Regions from separate parts of the Bradyrhizobium sp. 137 genome, predicted to be linked through region 1. Evidence: riboswitches for the same ligand, from Rfam matches in the RefSeq annotation. Region 1 holds a riboswitch; the other holds the start of a gene.

Region 1 (10,950 bases):
GTTGCCACCGCGGAAGCGGCCTCCGGCATGACGCCCGGCTCGCACGGCTCGACCTTCGGCGGCAATCCGCTCGCGATTTCCGCTGCGAACGCCGTGCTCGACGTCATGCTCGAGCCCGGCTTTTTCGATCACGTGCAGAGGATGTCGCTGCTGCTCAAGCAGAAGCTCGCCTCGGTGATCGATCGCTATCCTGATGTCGTCAGCGAAGTCCGTGGTGAGGGGCTCCTGATCGGCATCAAGGCGGTCGTGCCTTCGGGTGATCTCGTTACCGCCCTGCGCAACGAAAAGCTGCTCACCGTCGGCGCCGGCGACAATGTGGTGCGCTTCCTACCGCCTCTGATCGTCACCGAAGCCGAGATCGAGGACAGCGTCGGGCGGCTCGAGCGCGCCTGCGCGGCGATCTCGTGCAGTCAGACCAAGCGGGCGGCAAGCTGATGAGCAATTCGCCAAAGCACTTCCTCGACATCAACGAGCTCCCGCTGTCGGAGCTCAAGCGCATGCTCGCCGCATCCTCCGCCATGAAGGCGAAGCAGAAGGCGCATCAGCCGGTCAGGCCGCTCGAAGGCAAGACGCTGGCGATGATCTTCGAGCGCCCCTCGACGCGGACGCGGGTGTCGTTCGACGTCGCCATGCGCCAGCTCGGCGGCGAGCCCATCATGCTCACCGGCGCCGAAATGCAGCTCGGCCGGGGCGAGACCATCGCCGACACCGCGCGCGTGCTGTCGCGCTATGTCGACGCCATCATGATCCGCATCCTCAATCACGAGGCGCTGCTGGAGCTTGCGGCCCATGCGACCGTGCCCGTCATCAACGGCCTGACGCGCCGTTCGCACCCTTGCCAGGTGATGGCCGACCTCATGACCTATGAGGAGCATCGCGGCCCGATCGAGGGCAAGACGGTGGCCTGGACAGGCGACGACAACAACGTGCTGGCGTCCTGGGCCCACGCCGCCGAGCGCTTCAAGTTCCAGCTCAACGTCGCAACGCCGCCGGAGCTCGCGCCGAAAAAGGCGATGCGCGATTGGATCAAGATGACCAATGCGCCGATCGTGCTCGGCACCGATCCGGAAGCCGCCGTGAGGGGCGCCGACTGCGTCGTCACCGACACCTGGGTGTCGATGGGCGACAAGGAAGGCGAGCACCGCCACAACGTGCTCAAGCCCTACCAGGTCAATGCCAAGCTGATGTCGCTGGCCAAGCCCGACGCGCTGTTCATGCACTGCCTGCCTGCCCATCGCGGCGAGGAGGTCACGGATGAAGTGATCGACGGCCCGCAATCGGTCGTGTTCGACGAGGCCGAAAACCGCCTGCACGCGCAGAAGGGCATTCTGGCCTGGTGCTTTGACGCGGTGAAGTAGCGCAGCCTGGTGAAGGCGAAGTGGGTTTGGTTCGTCGTCCTGGCGAGAAGCCGGGACGACGCCGAACCAGCAGTATCGTGTGTGATCATAACTGCCTCGGGAACACTCCCTCGCGCCCCCTTCCATTTCCCACCTCCGACCCCAGATACACGGCCATGGTTTCCCAATCCCCTGACATGAAAACCGGGCCAGAAGGCCCGGTTCGCGCGCCATCACCGGTTCCGATCGATGACGCCGTGCTGCCCTACGAGGTCGACGCACTCGACGTGCGCGGCCGCTTGGTGCGGCTCGGTCCGGCGCTCGACGACATTCTCACCAAGCACGATTATCCCGCTCCCGTCGGCAAGCTGCTCGGCGAGGCCATCGTGCTGACGACGTTGCTCGGCTCGGCGCTGAAATTCGAGGGCCGCTTCATCCTCCAGGCCCAAACCGACGGTCCGGTGTCGTTCCTTGTCGTCGACTACATGGCGCCGGATCGCCTGCGCGCCTATGCGCGTTTCGATGCCGCGCGTCTCGGTAACGCCAAAGATTCCGGCACGCTGCTCGGCCGCGGTCATCTCGCCATGACCATCGACCAGGGCCCCGACATGAGCCGTTACCAGGGTCTGGTCGCGCTCGACGGTGGCAGCCTGGAAGAGGCCGCTCACGAATATTTCCTCCGCTCCGAGCAGATCCCGACGCGCGTGCGTCTTGCGGTCGGCGAGGAGTGGCGCAGTAGCGACGGCGGCAAGCATCGCTGGCGCGCCGGTGGCATGTTGATGCAGTTTCTGCCCAAGGCGCCGGAGCGCGCGCGGCAGGCGGACCTGCATCCCGGGGATGCGCCCGAAGGCAGCGAGGTGCACAGCGTCGCCGAAGACGACGCCTGGGTCGAGGCGCGCTCGCTGATCGAGACCGTCGAGGACGTCGAGCTGATCGATCCCGAGCTCTCCGGCGAGCGGCTGCTGTTTCGCCTCTTCCACGAGCGCGGCGTGCGCGTGTTCAATTCGCAGGTTCTGGAAGCGCGGTGCTCCTGCTCGCGCGATGCGGTTGCCTCGATGCTCAAGAGCTTCTCGCCCGACGATCGCGCCGCGATGGTCAAGGACGACAAGGTCGTCGTCACCTGCGAGTTCTGCTCGTCGGTCTACCAGTTCACGCCGCACGAGGCGGGCGTGGAGGACGCCTAGGCATCGCGCATAGCTAGGCTAGGAATGACGAGGCTGGGGAGGCTGCTCGCACATACTCGCTGTCATCGCCCGGCCGTGATCGGGCGATCCAATACTCCGAGACGACAGTGATTGAGCCAAACACTGATTGAACCGATAGGCCGCGGCTTGCTGGATTCTCCGCCTTCGCGGGGAATGACATCGGAGGCTAGTTCAACACCCGCTTGTTGTCCGGACTGTCCAGCGAGAACGTCGGCACGTCGATCTCGAAGCGCTCGCCGCTTTCGCTGACCATCTGGTAGCGGCCGGTCATGAAGCCGGAGGCGGTCGTGAGCGGCACGCCGGAGGTGTATTCGAAGCGCTCGCCGGGGGCCAGGATCGGCTGCTCACCGACGACGCCCTCGCCCTTCACCTCCTGCTGGCGGCCGGAGGCGTCGGTGATGATCCAGTGCCGCGTCTTCAGCTGCACGGTCTCGTCACCGGAATTGGTGATGACGATGGTGTAGGACCAGAAATAGCGGGAGCGGTCGGCCGACGACTGCTCCGGAACAAAGTTCGGCTCGACGGTCACTTCGATCTGGCGGGTCACGGCGCGGTACATGATGGCCCATCATAGCGAAATCCGCCCGGGGAACCAAACGCCGGAGACGGCTTTGGCGACATCGTCCCGCCAGAATTCGCGGGGAAGGGACTCCCAAGGGGGAGACAACCTTATGTGATCCGGCCGCTTTGCGAGACGACGGCCGGACCGGTAAACTCCATTGAACGTCGCGATTTGCGGAAGGGTTTTTGGCCCCGATGACCATTGCCGACCAAGTGACGGGATCGACGATCGCGGGAACCGCCGGTGCCAAACCCGCAGGGACCAAGCCGCGCGCCGCCGCGCCAGCCATTACGCTGCCGGCGATCGGCGAGCGCGAGCTCCGGCTCGATCTGTTCCGCGGCCTGGCGCTGTGGCTGATCTTCATCGACCATCTGCCAACCAGCCTGCTGACCTGGTTCACCATTCGCAATTACGGCTTCAGCGACGCCACCGAGATCTTCATCTTCATCTCCGGCTATACCGCCGCCTTCGTCTACGGCCGGGCAATGCTGGAGAGCGGCGCCGTCATCGCCACCGCGCGCATCCTGCGCCGCGTCTGGCAGATTTACGTCGCCCACGTCTTCCTGTTCACGATCTTCCTCGCCGAAATCTCCTATGTGGCGACCAGCTTCGAGAACCCGCTCTACACCGAAGAGATGGGCATCATGGATTTCCTCAAGCAGCCCGACGTCACCATCGTGCAGGCGCTGCTGCTGCGCTTCCGGCCCGTCAACATGGACGTGCTGCCGCTCTACATCGTGCTGATGCTGGCGCTGCCGTTGATCCTGTGGTCGATGAAGTGGAAGCCCGACGTCACGCTCGGCCTCTCGGTCGTGCTCTACGCCGTGACGTGGGAATACGACCTCTACTTCTCGGCCTATCCGAACGGCTTCTGGGCGTTCAATCCGCTGGCCTGGCAATTGCTTTTCGTCTTCGGTGCATGGTGTGCGCTCGGAGGCGCGCGGCGCATGTCGCGCATTCTGGCATCACCCGTGACGATGTGGATCTCGATCGCCTATCTCGCCGCGGCGTTCTACGTGACGCTGACCTGGTACGTGCCGCAGCTCGGCCACTTCATGCCGAAGCGGATCGAGCAGTGGATGTATCCGATCGACAAGACCGATCTCGACGTGCTGCGCTTCACACATTTCCTGGCGCTGGCCGCGCTCACCGTGCGCTTCCTGCCGCGGACCTGGCCGGGCCTGAAATCGCCCTGGCTGCGGCCGCTGATCCTATGCGGGCAGCATTCGCTCGAGATCTTCTGTCTCGGCGTCTTCCTGGCTTTCGCCGGCCATTTCATCCTGGCCGAAGTTTCCGGCGGGGCAGCCATGCATGCGTTGATTAGTCTCTCCGGAATCCTGATCATGTGGGGGGTGGCGTGGGTGATTTCGTGGTACAAGCGCGTGGCTGACAAGAGCGGTGCGAAAACCAAAAACGCCGTCGGCAACGCCGATCTGGCGGGAGGGGGCTGATGAAGGCGAAGGTTCTCCTGAGCCTGATCCTGCTATGCGGTGGCCTCGCCGCGGCCACGGCGCGCGCGGGCGATGCTGCGCCTGCTGCCTCGGCCGCGCCCCCGGCCTGCGAATTGCCGTCCTATCTGCTTACCAGCGAAAGCCAGCTTCCCAAAGTCGCCGATGCCATCAAGTCCGGCAAGCCGCTCGAGATTCTGGTCATCGGAAGCCGCTCGACCACGATTCCATCCTCGGAGAGCAGCTCATATCCGGCGCGCATGGAGACGATCCTCAAGGAGAAGCTGCCCGCGTCCGAAGTGGTGCACGTCTCCGTAGAAATACAGAGCAAGAAAACGGCAGGGGAGACCGCGTCCACTTTCATTAAGCTGATGGAAGCAAAAATGCCTACTTTGGTCATCTGGCAGACCGGGACCGTGGATGCTATCCGATCCATCGATCCCGACGATTTTCGCGGCGCGGTAACCGAAGGGGTTACCGCGTTGCAAAAGGCAGGGGCTGACGTCGTCTTGATGAATTTGCAGTACAGTCCGCGTACCGAAACCATGATCTCGGCGCAGCCTTTTCTCGATAATATGCGTGTGGTGGCGCAGGAGCACGACGTCCCACTGTTCGACCGTTTCGCGATCATGCGACAGTGGAATGATCAGGGCCAGTTCGACTTGTTCAACCCGTCCCGCGGGCCTGAACTGGCGAAACAGGTCCATGATTGCCTTGGCCGGGCGTTGGCACAGTTCGTGATTGATGCTGCCCATCTGGAGCCGGCCCAGCAGCAAAATTGAGGTCTAGCGTTAATGAGTTCTCTCCGCCCTTTTTGCCTGACGTCATGGCTGGCGCCCGCGGCGGCGGCGCTGCTGCTGCTGATGCCCGCTTCGCAGCCGCGCGCGCAGACGCAAGCCGCTCAGGCGACGCCCGCGCAGCCGGCTGATTCCGCTGCCGCACCGCCCTCCCAGACCACCGTCGCCGCGACGTCCCCCGAGCAGCGCGGCGTCACGGCGCGCGCCATCGACAAGGTGAAGGAAGTCGCAAAGTCCGCCGGCGACATCTTCAGCCGCGTGCCCTGCCTGCCGCCGAAGGGCGGCTCGAAGGCGATGGGCTCGCTGCCGCGTGTCGCAAGCAAGCTCGTCGCCGGCCAGCCCGTCGTCATCGTCGCGTTCGGCTCGTCGTCCACCGCAGGATTCGGTGCGAGCTCGCCGGAGTTCAATTATCCGAACCGTCTCGCCGCACAGCTGCGCCGGCACTATCCGACCGCTGACATCACCGTCATCAATGCCGGCGTCGGTGGCGAGGATGCGCCCGAGATGATGAAGCGCCTCCAGACGCAGGTCATCGACGTGCATCCGGATCTCGTGATCTGGCAGGTCGGCACCAACGCCGTGCTGCGCAATCTCGATCCCGCCGATACCGCAAAACTGGTCGAGGACGGCATCAGCCGCATCCAGGCCGCCGGTGGCGCCGACATCGTGCTGGTCGATCCGCAATATTCGCCGGCGGTCAACCAGCGCGCCGAGAGCGCCGGCAAGATGGTGAAGCTGCTCGGCAAGGTCGCCGAGCTCCGTCACGTTGGCATCTTCCCGCGCTTCGAGGTGATGCGCGACTGGCACGAGAAGCAGGCGATCCCGGTCGAGAGTTTCGTTATCGCCGACGGCCTGCACATGAACGATTGGGGCTACGCATGCTTCGCCCAACTCCTCGCCGATGACATCATCCGCTCCGTCGGCCAGATCAAGCTCGGTGTGAACGTGCCCGCGGATGTGCGCACGTATCGGCCGATGTAGGTTGCTTCACCCTCCCCTGGGAGGGGGAGGGTCGATCGCGCACAGGCGAGCGGGGTGGGTGATCTCTCCGCTCGGGCGTTGGATGCGGAAAGACCGTCACCCCACCCCGTCTCACATTTCGTTGCGCTCCATGTGAGCCGACCCTCCCCCTCCAGGGGAGGGTAAGAAGATCACGCCTTCTCCAGCGCCGCGGTCAGATCCTCGATCAGATCTTCCGCATGCTCGAGCCCGGCGGAGAAGCGGATGAAGCCTTCGCTGATGCCGAGCGCGGCGCGGTCTTCGGGCTTCAGACGCTGATGCGTCGTAGTGGCCGGATGCGTGACGAGGCTCTTGGCGTCGCCGAGATTGTTGGAGATCTTCGCCAGCTTCAACTCATTGAGCACGCGAAACGCCGCCTGCTTGCCGCCCTTCACCTCGAAGCCGACCAGCGTCGAGCCGCCACGCATCTGCTTCTTCACCAGCGCGGCCTGAGGATGATCGGCGCGGCCGGGATAGACCAGCCGCGAGATCTTGGGATGGCTCGCCAGCACCTCGGCAATGCGCGCTGCGGTGTCGGTCTGCGCGCGCACGCGCACGCCCAGCGTTTCCAGGCCCTTGAGCAGGACCCAGGCGTTGAACGGCGAGATCGACGGGCCGGTCTGGCGCATGAAATTGTGGATGTGCTCGGCGATGAAGGCTTCCGAGGACAGGATGATGCCGCCGAGACACCGCCCCTGGCCGTCGATATGCTTGGTCGCGGAATAGACCACGACGTCGGCCCCGAGCGCGAGCGGGCTCTGCCAGATCGGGGTTGCGAACACGTTGTCGACCACCAGTCGCGCGCCGCCCTTGTGCGCGATCTCGGCGATCGAGGGAATGTCGAGCACATCTAACGTCGGATTGGTCGGGCTCTCCAGGAAGAACGTCTTGGTGTTCGGCTTGAGAGCGCGCTGCCATTGGTCGAGGTCGAGGCCGTCGACCAGCGTGGTCTCGATGCCGTAGCGCGGCAGCAGATCCTGCACCACATAGAGGCACGAGCCGAACAGCGCGCGCGACGCCACCACATGATCGCCCGCCTTCAGGGGCGCCAGGATCGCAGTCGTCACCGCGGCCATGCCGGTGGCCGCCGAGCGAGCGGCTTCGGCGCCTTCGAGCTCGATCATGCGGCGCTCGAACATCGCGATGGTCGGATTGGAATAGCGCGAATAGATGAAGCCGGGGTCCTCGCCCTTGAACCGCGCCTCGCACTCCTCGGCGCTGTTGTAGACGTACCCTTGCGTCAGGAACAGCGCCTCCGACGTCTCGCCATATTGCGAGCGCAGGGTGCCGGAATGGACCAGGCGGGTTTCGGGACGGTAAGTGGCAGGCGACTTCGACATAGGACCTCCGACATGACCATTCGAGCAAAAATGGTCACAAAAAAACCGGCCTGGATATCTCCATGGGCCGGGATCACAGAGGTCCCCGGCCTGTTTAGCGACTTATTTAACGTGGCTGCAAGCCGGCCGGCTCAAATCACCACGGGATAAGTGATGCTCATATTCCGCAATGCCCTTTCCGTCAAGGCGTCCATCGGATAGCCGTAAAAGGCTAGTATTTCCCGTATCTCGGGATGCGTTTGCCCCTTGCTGAGGACCCCCGGTTGACGTTCACGGTCGCTGCCGACGCCAATGGTATCCTGCCTGACCGCATGATTGCGGCGATGGCAGAGGCGGGGCTGATCCTGCCCGCCTACGACTTCGTCGAAAGCCAGATCCAGCCGGCGAGCCTCGATCTGCGCCTCGGCGACATCGCCTATCGCGTCCGCGCCAGCTTCCTGCCCGGTCCCGGCGCCACCGTCGCCGAGCGCATCGACGAATTGAAGCTGCACGAGTTCAGCCTTGCCGACGGCGCGGTGCTCGAGACCAACTGCGTCTACATCGTGCCGCTGCTGGAGAGCCTCGCGCTGCCGCCGGAGATCGTCGCGGCCGCGAATCCCAAGAGCTCGACCGGCCGGCTCGACGTCTTCACCCGCGTGATCGCCGACGGGACCCGCCGCTTCGACATGATCGGCGCCGGTTATCACGGCCCGCTCTATGCCGAGATCAGCCCGAAGACGTTTCCGGTGCTGGTGCGCGAGGGCTCGCGCCTGTCCCAGGTACGCTTCCGCACCGGTGACGCCATCCTCAATGCCGACGAGCTCGATGGCTTGCATGCGACCGAGCGCCTCGTCGACATCGACGATGCCGATCTGTCCGGCGGCGTCGCTGTCTCGGTTGACCTCTCCGGCGAGAAGGCCAACGGCTTCGTCGGTTACCGCGCCAAGCGCCACACCGGCGTCGTCGACGTCGACCGCCGCTCCGGCTATGCGGTGGAAGATTTTTGGGAGCCGATGTCGGCCCGTCCCGACGGCAGCCTGATCCTCGATCCCGGCGAGTTCTACATCCTGGCCTCGAAAGAGGCCGTGCAGGTCCCGCCCGATTACGCCGCGGAGATGGTGCCGTTCGATCCCTTGGTCGGCGAATTCCGCGTGCATTATGCCGGTTTCTTCGATCCCGGCTTCGGCTATGCCGGTGCCGGCGGGCAAGGCGCGCGCGCCGTGCTGGAGGTGCGCTCGCGCGAGGTGCCCTTCATCCTCGAGCATGGCCAGATCGTCGGCCGCCTCGTCTACGAGAAGATGCTGGCGCGTCCCGATGCGATGTACGGCCAGCGCATCGGCTCGAACTACCAGGCGCAGGGGCTGAAGCTGAGCAAGCATTTCCGGGTCTAGCGCTAGCCCCACGCTCCGCTGTCATGCCCGGCTTGGCCGGGGCATCCAGTACTCTGCGGCGATAGTTCGTTGCAAGAAACTTCCGCAGCGGAGTACTGGATCGCCCGATCAAGTCGGGCGATGACACCGAGTATGTGTCAGGATGCGAGCCGAAGTCCGGGCTACATGCGAGGTGGTGTCATGACCAATCCATCCCAACTCGACGCGAGAATCATCGACGACGTCGCGGACGCGCTGATCTATTCGGATCGCTCCGGCACGATCATGCGCTGGAATCGGGCATCGGCCGCCTTGTTCGGTTTCTCCGCCGGGGAGGCGCTCGGCCAGAACCTCGATCTGATCATTCCCGAGCATCTGCGCGCCGCGCACTGGAAAGGCTTCGAGGCTGCGCTGGCCAGCGGCACGATGAAGCTCGCGGGCAAGCCGACGCTGACACGCGCGCTGCACAAGAGCGGGCGCAAGCTCTACATTGAGATGACCTTCGCGCTGGTACGGGATGCCGGCGGAGCCGTGCTCGGATCGGTCGCGATGGCGCGCGACGTGACGGAGCGCATCGAGCGCGAACGCGCGGCCAAGGCTGCGCAAAATTCGTGATGCGGAATTGACGGGCCGTCGTGCAGGGCGGTCTGCATGCGTGCCATGTTGCCTGTCACCGGGTGCAGTGACACATTCGATCAAAACAACGATCGGGAGCGAACATGACCGCCGCATCAGACACAGCGCAGCAAGCCCAACGGAAACGCTGGCGCGCGGTCGCCGATCTCTATCACGCCTACTTCACCGGCCTGATCCTCACCGTGGTCACGCGGCGCGGCACGGCGGATGCCGCTGAATTTGTCTTCCGCGTGTTCCGCCGCCAGCAGCAGGAGCGCTTCCTGCCGGGGCTGGAAAAGCTCGGCCTCCGTCATCTGCCGCCGGCGGTGGCTGCCGCGCAATATCACTATCTCTCGAACTGGATCGGCGGCGTGCATGTCGAATACATGTATGAGAGCGACACCAAGGCCTGGATCCGCTATCCGCCGCCGCGTTGGATCTGGAAGGGCACCGCGATCTGCGGCGTGCCGGGCGAAGTCAGCTGCGCGATGCTGCGTGGCTGGCACGCCAACAACGGCGTAGCCCTCGGCGATCTCCGCCTCGGCTTCGTCTGCACCAAGCAGAGCGTCGACGGCCAGGATGGGCTCGAAGGCTATTATCATCAATACGATCATCCGCTCGATCTTGACCAGCGCCTGGTGTTCGCGCGGCATCTGGAGGCCCCTACGTTCGATGCGAAGACCGCGCCGGCTTTGCCGGTGGCGAGCTGGCCGAAACCGCGGCTCGAAAAAGCCTATCGCAACTACGCAATGGAATATGTCCGCACCGCCGCGCCCGTGATGGTGCAGCTGTTCGGCCCCGAGGACGCCGGCTATCTCCTGCATCTCACCGGCAAGCTGATCGGCATGCAATATTTCGACGAGGTCGCGGCGGCGTTGGCGATGAGCCGCGGCGGTGCGGGCGAATTCGCATCGTTCCTGAGCGCGCTGTTTGCCGCGCAGGACGATGCGGCCGAGACCTCGCAATCCGAAGGCGCCTTTGCAATCCATCAGCAGAGCTGGAGGCTGATGGACGATGTCGCCGACTATCACCAAACCTGCGCCAAGGTGCTGGAAGGATTGTTCGAAGGCCTCGCTGCAGGATGCGGAAGAAACATAGGCGTGCGCATGCACACCGCGAAGGGCGGCCGCCCGCCGCTGGTCTGGACGATTGAATAGCGACGGTGACAAGCCGCCGCCGCAGGGCACGCCTGCACCTGACGCAGGAGGAATCGGCGCCCGCCATGCTAACAAGCCCTGCCGCGCCCTGCGCGCGAATAGATTGATTGGCACACCTGTTTATTGCCGCGCCGCAAATGG
Region 2 (10,950 bases), on a different contig from region 1:
TGGATGTCGGTGAGCAGCAGGTCGAACGCCCCGTCCTCGCGGGTCAGGATCTCCAGCGCCTCGGCGCCGTCTTGCGCGGTGACGGTCTCGTGGCCGTCCATGGCGATGGCGCGCGCCACCAGCGTGCGCATCGAATCCTCGTCGTCGGCGATCAGGATTTTCGGCATCAGACAAACCTCGGGACCAACTCCCGCGCGGATCTTGTGAGGCTGATTATACGCTGCCGCCGGCAATGTCGCGCCGGTTGAAGAAGCGAACGTCGATATTGCGGCCTTCCGGCGGCGGCGAGGCCAGGCGCGAGCGGAAGAAGGCGCGCTCGCCGGGCCGCAGCACGGTCTGCTCCAGCACCGTGTTCCAGGCGTAGATCTCCGCTCCTTGCGCGTCGCGCACGGCGAAGCGCAGGCGCGGGATGTCGAGCGGCTTCTTGCCCTCGCCGACGATCACGCCCTCGATCACCAGCACCTGCTTACCGTCCACGGTCTCGCTGGATAGTTTGACGTCCTTGAAGGCCAACCCTCTCAGATTAACCTCGAGCCCCACCATCTTGTAGAACGCCGCCGTCTGCGGCAGCAGCCGCACCATGTCGCCGCGCCAGATCACCAGTGCCAGCACCAGCGCGCCCATGGCGGCGCAGCCGGTCGGCAGGCCGAAATGGGATTTTCGCGGCGCCGCGGTGGCGGCCGGGCGACTGACCCGCGCGCCGCGGCGACGGAACAGGCCGCGGAACCAGGACTGGTGCTGCGCGCCGGCGACGTCCTCCTCGACGGCCCGGGCCGCCGCCGACCACTCGTCCTCGATCTCCTTGGTGTCCTCGGTCGGCCAGTCGCTGGCGATCGAGGGGCTTTCGACAACCGGAGTGTCGGGGGTGCTATCGTCCTTGGCGTATGAGTTCCACTGCGCGGCGAGGTCGGCCTGGTCCTCGGCCTGGCTTGCCGCAGCCATGGCCGGGATGGACGCCTCCTCGATCGCATCCTCGGCATGGGCGACCCAGGTCTCCTTGCAACGGGAGCAGCGCACTGTCCGGCCGTTCGCACCCAGGCTCGCAGGCTTGATGGCGTAGGATGTCGTACAATGAGGGCAGACGATATGCATGGACGAGCCTTGATGCATGGACTGGTCTTGACGATGTCACGGTCGCGGAGAACCGGGTTGCTCTTATGCTACCGGGCGAGCGTTAACGAACCGGAAACCATAACGGTCGCAAAACCCGTTAGTCGCGTATGGCGGGGTGCAGCCGTGTGGCCCGCGCCCCTTCTCGAACGGAGCTGAGCTTGGTCCGGTTCGAAAATGTCGGATTGCGTTACGGTCTGGGGCCGGAGGTTCTGCGCGACCTCAACTTCCAGATCCCGGCGCATTCCTTCCAGTTCCTCACCGGACCGTCCGGCGCCGGCAAGACCTCGCTGTTGCGCCTGTTGTTCCTGTCGCATCGGCCGACGCGGGGCCTCGTCAATCTGTTCGGCCAGGACATCTCGCGGCTCGGCAAGGACGAGATCGCCGACCTGCGCAAGCGCATCGGCATCGTGCTCCAGGATTTCCGCCTGCTCGACCACATGACGACCTATGAAAACGTCGCGCTGCCATTCCGCGTCATGGGGCGTAGCGAGTCGAGCTATCGCAAGGAGGTCATCGATCTTCTGCGCTGGGTCGGCCTCGGCGATCGCATGGATGCGCTGCCGCCGATCCTGTCCGGCGGCGAAAAGCAGCGCGCGGCGATCGCCCGCGCCGTGATCTCGCGCCCGCAGCTGCTGCTCGCGGACGAGCCGACCGGCAGCGTCGACCCGACGCTCGGCCGCCGCCTGCTGCGGCTGTTCATCGAGCTCAACAAATCAGGCACGGCCGTCATTATCGCGACCCATGACATCGGCCTGATGGACCAGTACGAGGCGCGGCGCCTGGTGCTGCATCAGGGACGGCTGCACGTCTATGAGTAGGACCGACGAGCGCGGCGTGCTGGTTGACCTCGGGCAGGAGCGTCCGCAGCTTCCGGCCCAGGCGCGCAACATGTCGCCGATCGTGCCGCGTGCCTCGATCCACGGCCGCGCGCTGGTCGCCGTCGTCGCCATCATGACCTTCCTCGCCTCGATGACGACCGGCACGGTGCTGCTGGTCAGCGCTTCCGCCGCCGAATGGCAGTCGGAGGTCGCGAGCGAAATCACCATCCAGGTCCGTCCGCAGGCTGGCCGCGATCTCGAACGCGATACCGCGGCGGTGACGGAGGCGATGCGCGCGCAAGCCGGCATCGTCGAGGTCAAGCCGTTCAGCAAGGACGAAAGCGGCAAGCTGCTCGAGCCCTGGCTCGGCACCGGCCTGTCGATGGACGATCTGCCGGTGCCGCGCATGATCATCGCGCGCGTGCAGCCGGGCACGCCGCTCGATCTCGGCGTCCTGCGCGCGCGGGTCACCCAGGTGGCGCCGAGCGCGAGTGTCGACGATCATCGCGCCTGGATCGAGCGCATGCGCTCGATGACCAACGCCACCGTGCTCGCCGGCATCGGCATTCTCGCCCTCGTCATCATCGCCACCATCATCTCGGTTTCGTTCGCGACCCGCGGCGCCATGGCGGCGAACCGCCCGATCGTCGAGGTCCTGCATTTCGTCGGCGCCGGCGACCGTTACATCGCCAACCGCTTCCTGCGCCACTTCCTCAGGCTGGGCCTGGAGGGCGGCGTGATCGGGGGCGGCGCCGCCATGCTGGTGTTCGGCTTCTCCGAGTCGATCGCCGGCTGGTTCTCCGGCACCCCTGTCGGCGATCAGTTCGCCGCGCTGCTCGGCACCTTCTCGCTGCGGCCATCCGGCTACATCGTGCTCGCGGTCCAGGCGGTGCTGATCGGCGCCATCACCGCGGTCGCCTCCCGCCAGACGCTGTTCGCGACGCTGAATGATATCGATTGAGTGTTGGGTGATAGCGGCTTCTTCGCCTCTCGCGCTGGCGGGGAGCGGGAGCGCACTGGCGACGCGGCGAGAGGAGGTGTGCCTTCCGCTCGCAGAGCCCAATAACCAGACTCCACTTCGCCTCAAAACGTCTTAAAATCACCTCTGGGAAGGGATCACCGACATCGCATGACCTCGCCGACCGACGATCGATCGCCAAAACTGCCGCGCGGCTGGCTGCGCGCGGCAATCGTGTCGACGATCGCGCTTGCCTTCATCGGCGCGGCAGCAGGCTTCGTTGCGTTCCTGTCGCAATTGCGCGGCGCCGAGATGGTGCCGGATCGCAAGGCGGACGGCATCGTCGTGCTGACCGGCGGCTCCTCCCGGGTATCGGACGCGATGGAGCTGCTCGCTGCCGGCTACGGCAGGAGGCTCCTGATCTCGGGCGTGCATCCGACTTCGACGGCGAGCGACATCTCCCGCACCCTGCCGGAGAACCACTCCTTCATGACCTGCTGCGTCGACCTCGACCGCACCGCGCTCTCGACGCGCGGCAATGCGGCGGAGGCGCGGCGCTGGGCCGAGGGGCGCCAGTTCAAATCGCTGATCGTGGTCACCTCGAACTATCACATGCCCCGCGCGCTGGTGGAATTCTCCCATGCGATGCCGCAGACCACATTGATCCCGTTCGCGGTGGTCGGGGACAAATGGCGCGAGGAGCCGTGGTGGACTTCGGCGCCGACGTTGCGGCTGCTGCTGTCGGAATACGCCAAGTACGTCGCGGCCGAGCTCAGGGTGCGGCTGGAGAATTTCGGGATTGACCTTTCGCCCGAAGTGTCGGAGCAGCCTGTGGGCGTGCAGCCGAAGCGGCCCGCCACAGCACAGGCCAATTGACCGGCAATTGATCGGATCGTCGATGTTCCTGATTTTCCTGCGCTCGCTCGTGTTCAACGTGCTGTTCTACGCCGTGCTGGTGTGCCTGGCGATCGTGGCGCTGCCGACCTTCGCATTGCCGCCGCGCGCCATGCTGACGGTCGCGGAATGGTGGGCGAAGGCGACGCTGATCCTGATGCGCGTGATCTGCAACATCAAGGTGGAATTCCGCGGGGTCGAGAAGATCCCGCAGGGACCGTTGCTGGTCGTGGCAAAGCACCAGTCGTTCTGGGAGACGTTCGTGCTACCCGGCTTTTTCGATCACCCGATCTTCATCCTCAAGCGCCAGCTCATGCAGATCCCGGTCTTTGGTCAATTCCTGGTCAAGACCGGCATGATCGCGATCGATCGCAATGCCGGCGTGAAGGCGCTGCTGGACATGACGCGGCGGGCGCGCGAGGCCGTGCGCGGCGGCCGCCAGCTCGTGATCTTTCCGGAAGGCACGCGCCGTGCGCCGGGCGCTGCCCCCGCCTACAAGACAGGGTTTGCGCAGATCTACTCCTCCTGCGGCGTGCAGTGCCTGCCGGTCGCGCTCAATTCCGGCCTGTTCTGGCCGCGCCGCACCTTCATGCGCTATCCTGGCACGCTGGTGGTGGAATTCCTCGATCCACTGCCGTCGGGCCTGCCGAAGGACGAGTTTCTCGCGCGCGTGCAGACGGCGATCGAGGACGCGACCGGCCGTCTCGTCGAAGCCGGCCGGAAAGAGCAGGAGCACTTGATCGGCTCCGCGCCGAGCTACGCGCGGTCGGACAGTTAGCGGTTCTCTCGATCTTCGGTCGGCGCCGGCGCGTGCAGGGAATGCGCATCGCCGTGCAGCATCGTCGCAAGCTGGTGCAGCTGCGTGTCGCGAAAGCCTTCGGCCTCGATCGCTTTCACCGTCGCGGTGACGTAGTCGCGATTGGCGCCGGACTGGCCATGGCCCTGGATGACATGGCGGTGCTGCTCGGTGAGCGAGAGCCGGCCGGCATATTGGACATGACCGCGGTCGACGACATAAGTGAGTGCGGAGACGCGCTGCCGCGCATCGTTCTCCAGCCATACTGAGCGCATGACCTCGCGGTAGACCGAGGTGACCTGCTCGCGTGCCCGCAAATTGGCGACGACCTCGCTGCGGTTCTTCTCGGCGACGCGGAAGGCGATGCCGCGGCAGGCGCCGCCGCGGTCGAGCCCGAGCACCAGGCCCGGCTTTTCCGGCGTGCCGCGGTGCACGAAGGAATAGACGCACAGCGCGCGATGCTCGCCGACCAGCCGCGCCGGGACGCGCTCCTCGAATTCGAACCCCGGCCGCCACATCAGCGAGCCGTAGCCGAACACCCAGAGGTCGCCCTTGGCGGTGGTGACGGAGGGGAGGGTGATTTCCGACATTTCGGGCACGGCTAAAGCATGATCCGGAAAAGTGTGAAGCGGCCTTCCGAAAAGATCATGCTCAAACAAGGAGCTAAAGCGCGATGACGATTTTTCCAAATCGCGCCGCGCTTTAGCAGAACCGTGCCCCCAAGCGAAGCGGATTCTCCGCCTTTCGTCGGGGGCGGACCTCGCTTACATTTGCCTGAATCTGGGGTCAAAGGGTCGCCGCATGTCCAATATGACCGTTGCCACAGGCCGTCGCTCCCGTTGGGGCCTTTTCATCGCGCCCGTTCTCGTCCTGATCCTCGCGGTCGCCTGGAGCTGTTTCTGGTTCTACGCGGCGTCGCAGGCCGAAATCGCCGCAGACGCCTGGCGCGCGCAGGAGGCCAAATCCGGACGCGTCTATGATTGCGCCAAGCGCTCGATCGCGGGATTCCCGTTCCGCTTCGAGGTCCAGTGCTCCGGCGCCAGCGTCGCCCTGGTGTCGCAGAATGCGAGCAAGACGCCGTTTACGGCGAAGCTCGACAACATCCTGGTCGTCGCCCAGGTCTACGACCCCAAGCTCGTCATCGCGGAGTTCTCCGCGCCGGCGACGCTGACTGACGGCGTCACGCAAAACACCTTCGTGGTGAACTGGAGCAAGGGCCGCGCCAGCGTGGTCGGTCTGCCGGCCGTGCCGGATCGCGCCTCCATCGTGTTCGACGATCCCGGCCTCAACCGTCTCGACGGCAGCGTGCAGGTGCCGCTCGCGCGCGCCAAGCAGGTCGAGCTGCACGGCCGCCTCGCGGACGGATCGTCGTCCGATCATCCGGTCATCGAGACGGTGCTCCATGTCGCGCAGGGCAGCATCCAGGGCGTTCATCCCTTGCTCGCCGAGCCGTTCGAGGCGGACACGCGCGCGAAGGTCACGGGCCTTACGGACGTCACGCCAAAACCCTGGCCGCAGCGCTTCCGCGAGATCCAGGCCGCCGGCGGCCATATCGAGATCGTGCAGTCGCGGATCCAGCAGGGCGAGATGATCGCGGTTGCGGCCGGCACGCTCGGCCTCTCGGCCAGTGGCCGGCTCGACGGCGAATTGCAGATGACGGTGACGGGCCTCGAGCGCGTGATCCCGGCGCTCGGCATCGAGAAGATACTGGAGGAGGGTGTACCGCAGGCAACGCTCGACCGCGTCGCGCCGGGCGTGAAGTCGCAGGATCTCAACAATCTCTTCGGCGCCCTCGACCGCGCCGTTCCGGGCCTCGGCAAGGTCATCAAGCAGAACGCCAATGCCGGCGTCGCCGCCGGCATCAATTCGATCGGCACCGAGAGCACGCTCGAGGGCAAGAAGGCGAGAAGCTTTCCGCTAAAATTCGTCGACGGCGCCGTGCTGCTCGGTCCGGTCAAGGTCGGCCAGATCCCGCCGCTGTATTGACTCGCCGTCATTCCGGAGCATTTGCGAAGCGAATGAACCGGAATCTCGAGCCGCAAATCTCGTCATTCCGGGTTCGCGCTTCGCGCGCCCCGGAATGACGGGAGCGAAGCTACGGCTTCTTCAGCGCAGCGTGCGGCCGGCCGAAATCGGGCGCGGCCGAATCCTGGCCGATCTCGACGATTCCGCGGCGGATGGCGCGGGTGCGGGTGAAGTGGTCGAACAGAGCTTCGCCGTCGCCGCGGCGGATCGCGCGGGTGAGCTTGGCGAGGTCCTCAGTGAAGGTGCCGAGCATCTCCAGCACGGCCTCCTTGTTGGCGAGGAAGACGTCGCGCCACATCGTCGGGTCGGAGGCCGCGATGCGGGTGAAATCGCGAAAGCCGCCGGCGGAGAATTTGATCACCTCGGATTCCGTCACCTGCGCCAGCTCGTCGGCGGTACCGACGATGGTGTAGGCGATCAGATGCGGCAAATGGCTGGTGATCGCGAGCACGAGATCATGATGATCCGGCGTCATGATTTCGACCTTGGCGCCCATTGCCGCCCAGAACGCGCGCAGGCGATCGGTGGCAGCAGCATCGACGCCTTCCGGTGGCGTGAGGATGCACCAGCGGTTGATGAAGAGCTCGGCGAAGCCCGAATCCGGACCCGAATGCTCGGTGCCCGCGACCGGATGCGCCGGCACGAAATGAACGCCCTGCGGCAGATGCGGGGCCATGTCCCTGACCACCGCGCCCTTGACCGAGCCGACATCGGAGATGATCGCACCCGGCTTGAGATGCGCGGCGATCTCCCGCGCGACCTCGCCACAGGCGCCGACGGGAATGCAGAGGATGACGAGATCGGCATCCTTCACCGCTTCCGCGTTGGTCGCCACGACGTGGTCGACGATGCCGAGCTCGGCGACCCGCGCGCGCGTCTTTTCCGAGCGCGCGGTGGTGACGATCTCACCCGCCAAGCCCTGGAGCTTCGCAGCGCGCGCGATCGAGCCGCCGATCAGGCCGAAGCCGATCAGCGCGACGCGCTGGAAGTGCGCCTGCGCGCTCATTTGCCGCCCATGAAGTCGCGCAAGGCCTCAACCACGAGGCGGTTGGCCTCCTCGGTGCCGATGGTCATGCGCAGCGCATGCGGCAGGCCGTAATTCTTCAGCGCGCGCAACACCAGGCCCCGCTTGGTGAGGAAGGCGTCGGCATCATCCGCGGTCTGGCCCTTGTCGGTCGGGAAGTGGATCAGCACGAAATTGGCGACGCTCGGCGTCACCTTCAGCCCGAGCTTGCCGATCTCCTCGGTCAGCCGGTTGCGCCAGGTCTCGGTGAACTGCTTCGACATCGCCTGGTGCGCGGTGTCCTCGATCGCGGCGACCGCGGCATACATCGCCGGCGTCGACACGTTGAAGGGACCGCGGATGCGGTTGACTGCGTCGATGATGTGCTCGGGGCCGAACATCCAGCCGATGCGCAGCGCCGCAAGTCCGTGGATCTTGGAGAAGGTGTGCGTCACCACCGTGTTCTCGGTGGTGGCGACGAGCTCGATTCCCATCTCGTAATCGTTGCGCGAGACGTAGTCGCAATAGGCGGCGTCCAGCACCAGCAGCACCTGCGACGGCAGTCCGGCGCGCAGGCGCTTGACCTCGTCGAACGGCAGATAGGTGCCGGTCGGGTTGTTGGGATTGGCGAGCCAGACCAGCTTTGTCCGCGGTGTCACGGCGTTGAGGATGGCGTCGACGTCGGCGGTGAAGTTGGTTTCGGGCGCCACCACGTTCTTGGCCCCGTTCGCCATCGTCGCGATCGGGTAGACCAGGAAGCCGTGGGTGGTCGAGATCGCCTCGTCGCCCTGGCTGAGATAAGTGTGCGCGAGCAGATTGAGGATCTCATCGGAGCCGGCGCCGCAGATGATGCGGTTGGGGTCGAGACCGAAGCTGCGGCCGATCGCTTCGCGCAGCACGCGCGAGGTGCCTTCCGGATAATCCTCCAGATGATCCGCCACTCGCTTGAACGCCTCGATCGCCTTCGGCGAGGGCCCGAACGGCGTCTCGTTGGCCGAGAGCTTGAACACCTTGCGGCCCGGCTCCGGCACCGGGCTCTTGCCGGGCGTGTAGGGCGCAATATCGAGAATGCCGGGATTCGGCACGGGGCGGGACATCTTCAACTCCGGATTGGCGGGACGGCTCGCGACTTACGATTTCGGCCCTGTCGGGGGCACCGTATAGCGCGTTGCGTGGCTGCCGACGAGGGCCGTGGAGCGCACCGAGGCCCCTGCCTCGATCAGGGCAGCCCTGATCTTGTCGATGCTGGTCGCGCTCGTGACCGAAACCAGCAGGGCGGCGCCGTCGAAGGCAGTATCGGGCACCGCCACGATTTCGGCAAGCGGCGACAGGGCGCGCGCGACCTCGGCGTTCCAGCCGGAGACGCGCACGCTGAAGGTCTCGACCTCAGTCACCAGCGCGCTGTCGGCGACGCGCGAGATCGCGAACACCGGCAGTGCAGCCGGATGGTCGGCGCGCTCGACGAACGGCATCCGCGCGATGATCTTGGGCGCGCCGTCGGCTTCCAGCTCCAGCCACCACGGCGTGCGGCTCGAGGTCGCCGAGACCAGCGCCAGGTCGCCCTTGGATTTCGCCACCGCCTCGACTGCGGCCTGCGCGCTGAAATGCGCGACGTAGGGCACGGTGAAGCCGAAGTGGAAGCGCGCGGAATCGCGCATCGCCGGCTCGCTCACCGAGATGTCGGCATGCACGGAGAACGGCGCCTGCACATAGGTGAAGGTCGAGATGATGACGCGCCAGATGCTCTCGACCGTGTCGAGCGGCAGGATGCCGCGATGACGCTGGACGAGGTCGCGCATCATGGCGGCCTCGCGCGCCGGCCGGAATGCGGAGCCGACCTCTTGGGTCTGCTTCACCTGGATCAGGCGGTGGATGATGTCGCCGCGCTGCATCAGGAGGCGATGCATGCCCTCGTCGATCGCGTCGATCTCCTTGCGCAATTCCTGAAGCGATGGCGGCGCGGGCGGACGTTGGGACATGACTGACAACGGCTGTTCAGAGGCGTTCCAATGCGGATCGGTCAGTGCCGTCACCGCTGCGGTCGATGTCCTGATTAGGCAGGATAGGCCGCGAAAGCAAAGAGAAATGCGAGGAGAAGCTGGGCCTTTTCAGGCGACGTATCAGGGACGAATTGGGTTAATCCGGACCGCGGCTTGACGAAGACCGCTCCAGACAGTAAGTTTTTGCCTGTTCCGTGGTCATTTGAGCCGGCCGGCTTGCAGCCACGTTAAAAAACTCGCTAAACAGGCCGGGGACGCTTCCGATCCCGGCCGAACCTATCGTTCAGGCCGGGTTTTTCATGGCCTGATGTCACTGCGGTCGTAAGTCTGATCGCAAACGAGGTCGATGCTCAGATGGGTAGCGTCAAGTCGATTCCGAGTCCCGCGATCAGCGCCGACGATCGATCGCACGAGGTAGATCATCCGAGTTCGCAGGTTATGCATTTCGGCGCCGATCAGCCGCTGCGGCTCGATTGCGGCATCGATCTCTCCCCGTTCCAGATCGCCTACCAGACCTATGGCGAGCTGAACGCCGATCGCTCCAACGCCATTCTGGTTTGCCATGCGCTGACCGGCGACCAGCATGTCGCCAACGTGCATCCGGTCACCGGCAAGCCCGGCTGGTGGGAGACGCTGGTCGGCCCCGGCCGTCCGCTTGATCCTCAACACTACTTCATCATCTGCTCCAACGTGATCGGCGGCTGCATGGGCTCGACCGGGCCGGCTTCGATCAATCCCGCGACGGGCAAGGTCTGGGGTCTCGATTTCCCCGTCATCACCATTCCCGACATGGTACGCGCGCAGGCGATGCTGATCGACCGGCTCGGCATCGACACGCTGTTCGCGGTGGTGGGCGGCTCGATGGGAGGCATGCAGGTGCTGCAATGGACCGCGGCCTATCCTGCCCGCGTGTACTCCGCGCTGGCGATCGCGTGCTCGACGCGGCACTCGGCGCAGAACATCGCCTTCCACGAGCTCGGCCGCCAGGCCGTGATGGCCGATCCCGATTGGCGCAATGGCGGCTATGCCGACCATGGTATCCACCCGCATCGCGGCCTCGCGGTGGCACGGATGGCGGCGCACATCACCTATCTCTCAGACGCTGCGCTGCACCGGAAATTCGGCCGCCGCATGCAGGACCGTGAGCTGCCGACCTTTTCGTTCGACGCCGACTTTCAGGTCGAGTCCTATTTGCGCTATCAGGGCTCGTCCTTCGTCGAGCGCTTCGATGCCAATTCCTATCTCTATCTGACGCGCGCGATGGATTATTTCGACATCGCCGCCGATCATGGTGGCGTGCTGGCAAAGGCGTTCGTGGGCATCAAGACCCGCTTCTGCGTGGT

The links. Region 1 has a riboswitch for S-adenosylmethionine ahead of IVA78_RS16655 (O-succinylhomoserine sulfhydrylase). Riboswitches for the same ligand answer to the same signal wherever they lie in the genome.
Region 2: it holds a riboswitch for S-adenosylmethionine, as region 1 does, so the genes downstream of both, IVA78_RS23065 (homoserine O-acetyltransferase) here and IVA78_RS16655 (O-succinylhomoserine sulfhydrylase) in region 1, are expected to answer to the same signal.

Annotation. Positions count from the first base shown of each region.
Region 1 is NZ_JADPKU010000055.1:42,481-53,430, reverse strand. Features, by position in the region: gene IVA78_RS16690 (aspartate aminotransferase family protein) at 1-435, shown strand, start outside; gene argF (ornithine carbamoyltransferase) at 435-1,358, shown strand; gene IVA78_RS16680 (Hsp33 family molecular chaperone) at 1,514-2,521, shown strand; gene apaG (Co2+/Mg2+ efflux protein ApaG) at 2,709-3,101, opposite strand; gene IVA78_RS16670 (OpgC domain-containing protein) at 3,299-4,555, shown strand; gene IVA78_RS16665 (SGNH/GDSL hydrolase family protein) at 4,555-5,334, shown strand; gene IVA78_RS16660 (SGNH/GDSL hydrolase family protein) at 5,347-6,330, shown strand; gene IVA78_RS16655 (O-succinylhomoserine sulfhydrylase) at 6,501-7,688, opposite strand; SAM riboswitch at 7,762-7,841, opposite strand; gene IVA78_RS16650 (2'-deoxycytidine 5'-triphosphate deaminase) at 7,952-9,058, shown strand; gene IVA78_RS16645 (PAS domain S-box protein) at 9,239-9,652, shown strand; gene IVA78_RS16640 (hypothetical protein) at 9,757-10,809, shown strand.
Region 2 is NZ_JADPKU010000072.1:10,602-21,551, forward strand. Features, by position in the region: gene IVA78_RS23010 (response regulator) at 1-167, opposite strand, end outside; gene IVA78_RS23015 (MJ0042-type zinc finger domain-containing protein) at 214-1,092, opposite strand; gene ftsE (cell division ATP-binding protein FtsE) at 1,272-1,931, shown strand; gene IVA78_RS23025 (ABC transporter permease) at 1,924-2,892, shown strand; gene IVA78_RS23030 (YdcF family protein) at 3,061-3,765, shown strand; gene IVA78_RS23035 (1-acyl-sn-glycerol-3-phosphate acyltransferase) at 3,788-4,561, shown strand; gene IVA78_RS23040 (gamma-glutamylcyclotransferase) at 4,558-5,169, opposite strand; gene IVA78_RS23045 (DUF2125 domain-containing protein) at 5,381-6,565, shown strand; gene IVA78_RS23050 (prephenate/arogenate dehydrogenase family protein) at 6,675-7,610, opposite strand; gene hisC (histidinol-phosphate transaminase) at 7,607-8,704, opposite strand; gene IVA78_RS23060 (chorismate mutase) at 8,738-9,586, opposite strand; SAM riboswitch at 9,792-9,871, shown strand; gene IVA78_RS23065 (homoserine O-acetyltransferase) at 9,962-10,950, shown strand, end outside.